Desulfomonile tiedjei DSM 6799: one gene and its partner. Each later gene encodes a partner of the first gene's protein in a complex. Links are inferred from orthologs where the notes say so. Each region holds a gene or a part of one and is shown in the gene's direction. Other genes may lie near its edges.

Region 1 (2,864 bases):
CATTTCGCCAATGAGTTCGGGTGGATCCTGGAGATCTGCATCAATGATCACGCAAGCGTCTCCTACGGCGTGATCCAGCCCTGCGATGAGAGAAAGAGGCTTTCCTATCCTCCGGGAAAAAGTGAGAAGCCGAATCGGATTCCCCTGGGCAATAAGGTCCATAATGACTTCGCGAGTCCGATCGGGGCTCGGGTCCAGGGCAAACACAATTTCCCACAGATAACCCAGAGGAGCCATGACTTGCCCTATTCTGTCCACGAGAGGCACTACATTCTTTTCTTCCCTGTAAAGGGGAATCACAATGCTTATAACAGGAGACTGCGGTTGAAATTTGGATGATTGCACTTCAGACATCTCACACTGCTTTGTGTAGATCGCATCCGATACTCGGATGGCTCTGAATCGTCGGTTGCTGCAAAAAAAGGAATCATACGATTCCCAAATCTGGACGCCCTGAGTTCGGCGCATTATACTACAAGAAGATTACGAGATTGTTTCTATAGCAAATAATGGCGTGTCTGTTCAACCAGAACCGAGGGTGCTATAGTATGTTCCATTGGCTTCCCTTTTGGGGATGTTTGCCGTATAATGCGGCAACTGGATTGATGGGGACGGCTTTTTCAGCCGCCTCTTAAATGCATATTACCGAATAAAAAACTCGGGGTTTATTGACTTCTACCCAGTGAGTGAAAGAGGGCAGATGAGGAACATTCAGATTGAAAGCATCAGCGATATCAAGAAAAAGGTGACGGTCGAGATTCCTGAAGAAGAAGTCCAGACTATGCTCGATAATCAGTACCGTGATCTGAAGAAGACGGTGCAAATCAAAGGGTTTCGGAAAGGCAAAGTGCCTCTGAATATTATCCGGAGCTATTTCAGGGATCAAGTACAAGCTGACACAGTTCGGAAGATTGTAGAAGATACTTTGCAGCCCGGTCTGGATGAGCAGAAGATTGTACCCATATCTGTCCTGAGTATCGACCCGGAGACAATTGAAGTGGGAAAACCCTTCAAATACACGGCTGAAATCGAAGTTCCACCGCCTCTGGAACCTGTGGGCTATAAGGGACTCAAGCTCAAGAACATCGTGCGTGAACTCAAAGAAAAGGACGTGAACGAACGACTGGAGAATCTCAGGGAGCGAAATGCAACATTGGCTCCCATTGCCGAAGATACAGGAGTAAAAACGGGCGACCAGGTCACCATAGATGTGGATGCCACTTCGGATGGTGAGGCGATCCCTGCCCTTTCCGTTACGGATTACCTCACAGAGATGGGTCGCAACTTTTACCTTCCGGATTTCGACAAATATTTTGAAGGCATGAAGGTTGACGAGACCCGAGAATTCACGGTGGATCTGCCGGAGGACTTTCAAAGGAAGAGTCTGGCAGGCAAGAAAGTTTCTTTCAGGGTTACCGTGAAAGAGGCAAAAGAGAGAAAAGTCCCGGAACTCGACGATGATTTCGCAAAAGATCTCGGGCTCGATTCTCTTGAAGTTTTGCTCAAAGAAGTCCGAGAAGACATAGAGAAAACAAACGAGAACCAATCGAAGAAAGAAGTGGAAGAGCAAATCGTCGATGCTCTTGTACAGGCGAACTCCTTTGAGGTTCCGGACACTATGGTCGAAAGCCAGATCGACAATCTTCTGAATCAGACGATGTACAACCTGGCAGCCCACGGATTGGATCCCAGGAAGATGCCTCCCCCTACAGAGGCACAACGAAATCAGATCCGACCGGCGGCAGAGCGCCATGTGCGTACGGGCTTGTTGTTGAAAGCCATTGCTGAAACGGAACAGATGACCGTCAGTGACGAGGAACTCGATGAAGGGATAAAAGAAAGGGCAGAGAACCTGGGAATGTCCGTAGACTACTTGCGGGATCAGCTTGATGCAAGCAAGGCCCTGGAAGATATGCGGTTCTCGTTACTTCAGGAGAAAGTATTTTCGTTCATCCGGGAGAATGCAGAAATAACAGAGGAAAAACTGCAGGAAACGGAAGCTGCTCAAACGGAAAATAAGGAAGAATAGCTCATGTTAGTACCTATTGTAGTTGAACAAACGAGTCGTGGTGAAAGGTCGTATGATATCTATTCCAGGCTGCTGAAAGAGAGGATAGTATTTCTGGGGACGGGAGTAGACGATTATGTTGCCAACTTGATTATAGCCCAGCTTCTCTTCCTGGAAAGCGAGGAGCCCGACAAAGACATCAACTTTTACATCAACTCGCCGGGCGGAATCGTGACATCAGGACTGGCCATATACGATACCATGCAGTACATTAAACCTGACATCCAGACGATCTGCATCGGTCAAGCGGCCAGCATGGGAGCCTTATTGCTTGCGGCTGGAACCCATGGCAAGCGTTATGCGCTGCCTCATGCACGGATATTGATCCATCAGCCCATGGGCGGATTTCAGGGACAGGCAACGGATATCGAGATACATGCCAGAGAGATTCTTCGGATGCGGAGCGAACTCAACGATATCCTGGTTAAACACACCGGACAACCTAGGGAGAGAATCGAAGCGGATACGGAGAGAGACTATTTCATGAGCGGACAAGAGGCAGCGACATACGGAATTGTAGATCATGTAATAACTCAACGAGAGTTGTCGGGAGTCTAGTTAGCATCCAACTGAGGCAGCGTTTTACTGTTGCATTCGGGGATGAAGAAAATTCAGCGGTTGCCTGCGAAGACCGAGGTCCAAGGAGGAATTCATGGCGGGCAGAAAAGGTAATTTTTCTTCTCTTTATTGTTCATTCTGCGGCAAGAGCCAGGATGAGGTTCGCAAACTCATTGCCGGGCCGACAGTGTACATTTGTGATGAGTGTATTGAGTTGTGTAATGAAATTATTGCCGAA
Region 2 (7,977 bases), 5.8 Mb from region 1 along the record:
TGACGGTCGAAGATTCGCATATGAATTCGCGACCTTATATCGGTTGTCAAAGATTCTGCCCGAATCAAAATGCCCCTTTTACGAAAGGGGGGCATAGATGCCGCCGCCTTTGACCCTCGTTTCTAAAGGGGGGCTGGGGAGCATAGGCGCTAAGTTATGGAATTTTGGGTCGTTTGTTCTGGAGGAACAACTGACAATAGGCCGGCGATTCATCGCCGGATAAGGAAAAGCTCAATGATTTTAGAGTCCCGGAGGGACGGCTGATGCGTAAAAATCCCGGCAATCAATTACCGGCTATTTTCTTTAGTCCCTGCGGGACAGAGAATTGCAGAAAAGTTAGCGCCTATGGGCCTCGGGGGATTCTTGACGGACCGGCCCTACTGAATTGAGGTCTTTTTCTTAACAATCGCTATAATGCTGATTTGACCGGCACCGGGCAGCAGAGTGGCCCGAATCCTTTGCTGGCGCATTGCCGTGAATCAAATCGGTGCGAGACAAAAAGGCTTGACAAGAAGAGGATAATTTGAACATAATGCCTGGATACTATTTGGAGGTAGTCGCGTATGCCGACAATTAATCAACTGGTCAGAAAAGGAAGAGAAAGGCCGAGAAAGAAAAGCTCAGCCCCTGCACTGACCAACTGCCCTCAGCGCAGAGGCGTGTGCGTGAGAGTGTACACAACCACTCCCAAGAAACCTAACTCTGCGTTGCGTAAGGTAGCAAGGGTCCGTCTCACGAATGGATACGAAGTCACCTCCTATATCCCCGGTATCGGTCACAACCTTCAGGAGCACTCAGTTGTCCTTATAAGAGGGGGAAGAGTTAAAGACCTTCCTGGTGTTCGCTACCATATTATTAGGGGTGCTCAAGACGCATTTGGGGTGCAGGACCGTAAGCAGGGAAGATCAAAATACGGAACAAAACGCCCGAAATAATCCCTGATTGTGTGTGGATTCGGTCAGACCGAAAGCGCTGACCAAAACCTCGGGATTACGTAAATATAACGGGTCCAGGTAAACCGCGGAGACGCGGGGTAGGTTTAGAGGGGATCGACAAGATCACCGAGCGGAAACGCCAAAGCCCCTAAACCTTTCCAACTTGGAAGCTGCCCGGTGCAGCCCGTTCTGGATATTGGAAAACGTTACTTGGCCGCCGAGCCCGGATGGAGCAGCATGCATGCCTAGAAAAGGAAAAGTTCCGAAAAGGGATATTTTGCCGGATCCAAAACATCACAGCAAACTCGTTGCGAAGTTCGTAAACGGGATTATGTGGCAAGGCAAAAAATCTGTCGCAGAGGGCATCCTCTACGACGCTTTTGAACTTATGGCCAAAAGAGCCAATGAAGATCCTCTGAAATTGTTCGAACGAGCAGTGGACAACGTTAAGCCGGTCCTGGAAGTGCGGTCTCGTCGAGTGGGCGGGAGCACGTATCAGGTGCCTGTGGAGATCAGACCCGAAAGACGTCAGGCGTTGGCTATCAGATGGATCATACAATACGCCAGAGGTCGAGGCGAAAAGAGTATGCATGAAAGACTCGCCTCGGAACTGCTGGATGCTGCGGGAAACAAAGGGAGTTCGGTCAAAAAGAAAGAGGACACCCACAAAATGGCAGAGGCCAATAAGGCGTTTGCACACTACAGGTGGTAGGTGTCCTGGAGAGACCGGATCGAATGAGCGGAGATTCACTGAACCGAACCCGAAATATCGGGATAATGGCACACATAGATGCGGGAAAGACCACAACTACGGAAAGGGTTCTCTATTACACAGGAGTTTCGCATCGTATGGGAGAAGTCCACGACGGTCAGGCTGTCATGGACTGGATGGAACAAGAACAGGAGCGAGGCATTACGATAACTTCCGCTGCAACAGTCTGTGAGTGGAAGAACCATCGTATAAACATAATCGATACTCCGGGACACGTAGATTTCACCATTGAGGTGGAACGGTCCCTTCGAGTGTTGGACGGAGCTGTCGCACTATTCTGCGCAGTAGGCGGAGTCGAACCGCAGTCGGAAACGGTCTGGAAGCAAGCAGACCGATACGGAATTCCAAGGATCGCGTTCATAAATAAAATGGACCGGTCAGGTGCAGACCATCTGAGAGTGATAGACATGTTGAAGACCAGATTGAGAACCAATCCCCTCCTTTTGCAGATCCCACTCGGGACCGAGGATCGGTTTCGGGGAGTCATCGATCTGGTCTCCATGAAGGCGCTGGTTTTCGACGATGATTCAAGGGGCATGAGAGTCATTGCCCAGGAAATACCGGCGGAATATCTGGATGACGCTCAAAACGCGAGGCAACAGCTCGTAGAGAGCGTGTGCGAATTGGACGACGAGCTGCTGGAGAGCTACCTGGAAGGCGATACTGACATCCCGGTGGACCGAATTCAGAAAACGATCCGGAAAGGTACGCTCGACCTCAAAATTACCCCCGTGCTTTTGGGCGCAGCATTCAAGAACAAGGGGATTCAACAGCTTCTCGACGCTGTTGTGGAATTCCTCCCGTCTCCGATGGATGTCCCTCCGGTAGAAGGAAAGGACGCCCAGGGACAATCCCTGTCACGTGAGGTGGAAGGTCCTTTCTCAGCTCTCGCATTCAAGATTATGAACGATCCGTACACGGGGAATCTGACGTTCCTGAGGGTTTACTCCGGAAAAGTGACCGCCGGTTCCTCGGTGTTCAACGTGAATGCCGATAAGAAGGAACGCATCGGCCGCATTGTGCAAATGCATGCCAATCAACGTGAAGAGATCAAAGAAGCCCGTGCAGGAGACATCGTTGCAGCGGTCGGTCTGAAGTACACCAAGACGGGTGACACACTCTCGGATGAAAATGCTCCGTTGCTTTTGGAGTCTATGGAATTTCCCGAGCCGGTTATCTCCATAGCACTTGAACCGAAGTCCAGAGACGAAACGGACAAACTGTCCCGTGCCCTTAGTCGACTTCTCAGGGAAGATCCTTCTTTGAAAGTGAAGATCGACAAAGAAACCGGCCAGACCATTCTATCGGGCATGGGCGAGCTTCACCTCGAAATAGTTGTAGATCGGTTATTGAGAGAGTTTCAGGTAGAAGCTAATGTGGGTGAGCCTCAGGTGGCGTTTCGAGAGACCCTCACCAAACCGGTTATCGTGAATTATCGGCACGTGAAACAGACCGGTGGAAAAGGGCAGTTCGCAGAGGTTACCCTGGAAGTCGAACCGATCAAAGAAGGTTCAGGCTTCGAATTTGTCGACAAAATTACAGGCGGAGTCATACCGAAAGAATTTATCAAACCCGTTGAAGAGGGTGTGCGAACTGCAATGGAAACAGGGATCCTGGCTGGCTACCCTGTCGTAGATCTGAAGGTGACCCTCACCGACGGCAAATTTCATGAGGTAGATTCTTCGGAAATGGCCTTCAAGATGGCCGGGATTATGGCGTTCAGGCAAGCTAGTGAGCGGGGCCGAAGCATTCTTCTCGAACCGATTATGGATGTGGAAGTGGTTACACCGGGGGAATTTCTGGGCGACGTCCTTGGAAACCTCACCGCGAGGCGGGGGAAGATCCTGGGAATGGAAAGCCGCTCGGGAATCCAGACCGTTGGTGTAAGAGTTCCGCTGGCCCGCATGTTCGGATACGCAACGGACCTGAGGAGTCTCACACAAGGCCGGGCCACATTTACAATGCGATTTTCTCATTATGAACCTGCGCCACAGTCCGTCATGGAGAAGGTGGTCGCCGAGTTTAAGCAATCTGGAGGAGCCCATGGGCAAGGCGAAATTTGAGCGAACGAAGCCACACGTAAACGTTGGAACGATAGGACACATCGACCACGGCAAGACCACGCTAACAGCGGCAATCACGCGGGTGCTAGCGAAGAAGGGTCTGGCTTCGTACATACCGTTCGAGGAGATAGACAAGGCTCCTGAAGAGAAGGAGCGCGGGATAACGATAGCGACTGCACACGTGGAGTATCAGACGGACAAGCGCCACTATGCACACGTGGACTGCCCCGGCCACGCAGACTATATCAAGAACATGATAACCGGAGCCGCTCAGATGGACGGAGCGATCCTGGTTGTTGGAGCCAATGACGGTCCAATGCCCCAGACACGAGAGCACATCCTTTTGGCCCGTCAGGTCGGCGTTCCCTATATAGTAGTGTTTTTGAACAAGGTAGACATGGTAGACGATCCGGAGCTGATCGAGCTGGTAGAGCTTGAGCTCCGCGAGCTTCTGACTTCGTACGAATTCCCCGGTGACGATATTCCGATCATCCGTGGAAGCGCTTTGAAGGCCCTTGAGGCCGGCGATCCGAAGCATCCGGATGCTCAGTGCATCATCGAGCTTATGAATGCGGTTGACGAGTATGTGCCTGTACCGATTCGCGAGACTGAGAAACCGTTCCTTATGCCTGTCGAGGACGTGTTCAGCATCTCCGGACGTGGAACGGTGGTGACGGGTCGAGTGGAGCGAGGCCGGGTAAAGGTGAACGAAGAAGTAGAGATCGTGGGTATTCGCGACACCCGCAAGACAGTGTGCACGGGCGTGGAAATGTTCCGTAAGGTGCTGGATGTGGGCGAGGCCGGTGACAATGTAGGCTTGCTGCTTCGTGGCATCAAACGCGACGACGTGGAACGCGGCCAGGTTGTTGCCCATCCGGGAACGATCACTCCCCACACCCACTTCAAGGCAGAGACCTATATTCTGGCTAAAGAGGAAGGTGGACGCCACACTCCGTTTTTCAACGGTTATCGGCCTCAGTTTTACTTCCGTACCACAGACGTTACCGGCGTGATCACGCTTCCGGAAGGCGTAGAGATGGTAATGCCCGGTGACAACGTATCCCTGGAAGGCAAACTGATCACTCCCATAGCAATGGAAAAAGAACTCCGCTTCGCCATCCGGGAAGGCGGCCGAACCGTCGGTGCAGGAGTTATCTCGGAAATTATCGAGTAGCAGCCTGAAGTTGACTGCGAGGTTTTATACCCATGGATATGCAAGCCCTCAAGATACGGATCAGGTTAAAGGCGTACGATCACAAGCTGCTGGATCAATCGGCTGCTGAGATAGTCGACACTGCATGGAGAACCGGAGCAAAAGTGGCCGGCCCGATACCTCTTCCTACAAGGATTCATAAATACACGGTTCTTCGATCTCCGCACATTGACAAGAAGTCTCGAGAGCAATTCGAGATTCGTGTTCACAAGCGGCTGCTGGACATCCTTGAACCGACCCAACAAACGCTGGATGCCCTGATGAAGCTGGATCTCTCTCCCGGAGTGGATGTGGAGATAAAGGCTTAGACGGCACGTCGAGGAGACGGACATGGTTAACGGAATGATTGGAAAAAAACTGGGTATGGTCCAGGTCTTTGACGAGTCGGGTCAGGCAATCGGAGTCACCGTCGTGGAGGCGGGCCCCTGCACTGTAATCCAGAAGAAAGAGAACTCCAAGGTTCAGCTCGGATTCGGCTCCGTGAAGGAAAGCAGGATGAATAAGCCGGACCTGGGGCAGTTCAAGAAAGCCGGGACCGCTCCGTTCAGAATTATCAAGGAATTCTCCGCTGAAGATTCCATTGAAGTCGGGCAGGAAGTACGAGCCGATATATTCACTCCCGGTGATTTAGTCAAAGTGGTCGGGATGAGCAAAGGAAAAGGTTTCGCGGGCGTTATGAAACGCTGGAACTTTGGCGGTGGACGCGAGACTCACGGCTCCCGGTCTCACAGGATTCCCGGATCCGTCGGTCAGTGTGCATGGCCCTCCCGCGTGTTCAAAGGAAAAAGGCTTCCCGGAAGGCTTGGCGGGGCCAAAGTCACTGCTCCGAGCGTAAGAGTTTTGGAAGTCAGGCCTGACGAAAACCTGATCTTTCTCAAAGGCCCGGTACCCGGAGCCAAAGGGACGATCGTATATATAAGGAAACGCTAATGGCCTCGGTAGACGTTATCAACCAAAAAGGCGTAAAGGTCGACACTATCGAACTGGATGACCGCATATTCAATGTGGAGTCCCGCGATCAGCTCGTGCAGCAGGTGGTGGTCTGGCAGCAGGCCAAACGCCGCTGCGGTACTGCGGCTACAAAAACCCGTGGGCAAATCTCGGGTGGCGGCAAGAAGCCCTGGCGGCAAAAAGGTACCGGTCGTGCACGGGCAGGCACCAATCGTTCTCCCGTGTGGGTTGGTGGTGGAACGGTATTCGGTCCCCATCCCCGTTCGTACGCCTTTTCACTCCCAAAGAAGGTGAGAAAAGAGGCTTTGCGGTCCGTCCTGAGCTCGAGACTCAGAGACAACAACCTCTTTGTAGTTGATAAGATCGAACTGGAATCGCCGAAGACCAAGCTCTTCCTTGAGACCGTAAAGGCCATGGGGCTTGATACTGGAAAAACGCTGTTCGTAACCTCCGAAAAGGATGAAACACTGTCGAGGTCTTCTCGTAATCTTTATCATGTCATGATCTTGCCGACAGAAGGGCTCAACGTGTACGACTTGCTCAGGTACGACAGGCTGGTATTACTCCAGGACGCGGTGCCCAAAATCCATGAGAGGTTGGGATAATGCTGGAAGAATACGCAATCATTCGCAGGCCGATCATTACCGAGAAGGGCTCCGGACTTAAAGACGACAACAATCAACTGATCTTTGAAGTGCATCCCGGCTCGAACAAGTCGGAGATCAAGAAAGCAGTTGAAAAGCTGTTCAAAGTGACGGTGCTTTCGGTTCGCACGCAGAACCGACTCGGAAAACGCAAGAGACTCGGCCGTACGGTCGGCAGACGTAAGCACTGGAAAAAAGCCATAGTGACTCTAAAAGAGGGAGACCGCGTAGAGTTCTTTGAAGGTGTTTAAGATCGGGCACGCAACCATAAGGCGCTCACTCGATCGAGAAAAGAATTGAGGACTGGATCAAAATGGCCATCAAGAAATATAAGCCGACATCTCCGGGAATCAGATTCCAGACCGGGTTCAGTTTCGACGAGATCACTACGGACGAACCCCAGAAGTCACTGACCACGGGAGCGAGAAAAAAGGGCGGCCGAAACAATTACGGAAGGCTGACTGCACGGCATCGCGGCGGCGGTCACAAAAGACGATTTCGCATCATTGATTTTCGCAGGGACAAGGTAGATGTTCCCGGTAAAGTCGTGAGTGTGGAATACGACCCGAATCGGAGTGCCCGAATTGCCCTGATAAGTTACCTTGACGGCGAAAAAGCCTATATTCTCTGGCCTGACGGCCTGAAGGTGGGCGAAACCATTCTTGCAGGCGATCGCGTCGACATTCGACCTGGAAACTGTATGCCGCTCAAGAATATTCCTTTGGGGACGATGGTCCACAATGTGGAAATGAAGATCGGCAAAGGCGGACAGATTATTCGATCCGCGGGGACTTACGGGCAGCTCATGGCCAAAGATCAAGGGTATGTCCAGTTAAAACTTCCCTCAGGTGAAGTCCGGTCGATCATCGATCGTTGCAGAGCGACAATCGGGCAGGTCGGCAACCTGGATCACGAGAACATCTCCCTCGGAAAGGCGGGCCGTACCCGCAGACTTGGAAGAAGACCCAAGGTTCGAGGCGTCGTCATGAACCCTGTGGATCATCCGCACGGCGGCGGTGAGGGTAGAACATCCGGCGGTCGGCATCCCGTTACGCCCTGGGGTGTGCCTACTAAAGGGTACAAGACTCGAAAAAGACAAAAAGACTCTGACAAATACATAGTCAAGCGAAGGAAGTAGTTCAATGCCCCGTTCGGTGCACAAAGGTCCATTTGTGGACGATCACGTGTTGAGAAAAGTGATGCAGGCAAAGGACACGGGTTCACGCAAAGTGATCCAGACCTGGTCCCGGCGCTCGACCATTATTCCCGATATGGTGGGCCTCACCTTTGCGGTGCATAACGGCAAGAAATTCATCCCGGTTTTCGTCACCGAGAATATGGTCGGGCATAAGCTCGGGGAGTTCTCTCCCAGCCGCACCTTCCACGGCCATGCGGGAGA

What was found.
Region 2: the proteins of tig (region 1) and rpsG are in contact, whole or in part, in a crystal structure (PDB 3GTY), measured with the Thermotoga maritima proteins. The link is inferred for Desulfomonile tiedjei DSM 6799 from one-to-one orthologs. Residues at the interface, in WP_004081061.1 of Thermotoga maritima: Glu122, Val124, Val129, Leu130, Tyr133, Glu188, Gly259, Ile262, Tyr263, Glu266, Ser270, Glu273, Gln274, Glu277, Arg308, Gln311, Ile312, Ser315, Tyr316, Glu325, Arg329, Arg336, Leu363, Phe366, Trp367, Arg373, Leu377, Arg381, Leu384, Glu387; in WP_004081843.1 of Thermotoga maritima: Lys34, Lys52, Lys55, Glu59, Arg62, Gln63, Glu66, Asn67, Lys69, Val71, Arg95, Ala109, Lys110, Lys111, Gly112, Arg113, Pro114, Glu117, Glu121, Ile124, Ala125, Tyr127, Asn128, Asn129, Thr130, Gly131, Lys135, Asp139, Arg142, Met143.

The regions. Positions count from the first base shown.
Region 1 is NC_018025.1:273,761-276,624, reverse strand. It holds tig (trigger factor), read left to right. Parts: upstream 1-700; coding sequence 701-2,029; downstream 2,030-2,864. Other genes in the region: clpX (ATP-dependent Clp protease ATP-binding subunit ClpX), read left to right, coding at 2,721-2,864; clpP (ATP-dependent Clp endopeptidase proteolytic subunit ClpP), read left to right, coding at 2,033-2,626; DESTI_RS01125 (glycosyltransferase family 2 protein), read right to left, coding at 1-354. UniProt on the Bacillus subtilis protein: Involved in protein export. Acts as a chaperone by maintaining the newly synthesized protein in an open conformation. Functions as a peptidyl-prolyl cis-trans isomerase.
Region 2 is NC_018025.1:6,068,407-6,076,383, forward strand. The notes cover bases 1-2,911. They hold rpsG (30S ribosomal protein S7), read left to right. Parts: upstream 1-1,176; coding sequence 1,177-1,647; downstream 1,648-2,911. Other genes in these bases: rpsL (30S ribosomal protein S12), read left to right, coding at 564-935; fusA (elongation factor G), read left to right, coding at 1,671-2,911. In the rest of the region: more of fusA, read left to right, coding at 2,912-3,770; tuf (elongation factor Tu), read left to right, coding at 3,751-4,944; rpsJ (30S ribosomal protein S10), read left to right, coding at 4,983-5,291; rplC (50S ribosomal protein L3), read left to right, coding at 5,314-5,913; rplD (50S ribosomal protein L4), read left to right, coding at 5,913-6,539; DESTI_RS26115 (50S ribosomal protein L23), read left to right, coding at 6,539-6,829; rplB (50S ribosomal protein L2), read left to right, coding at 6,892-7,716; rpsS (30S ribosomal protein S19), read left to right, coding at 7,721-7,977.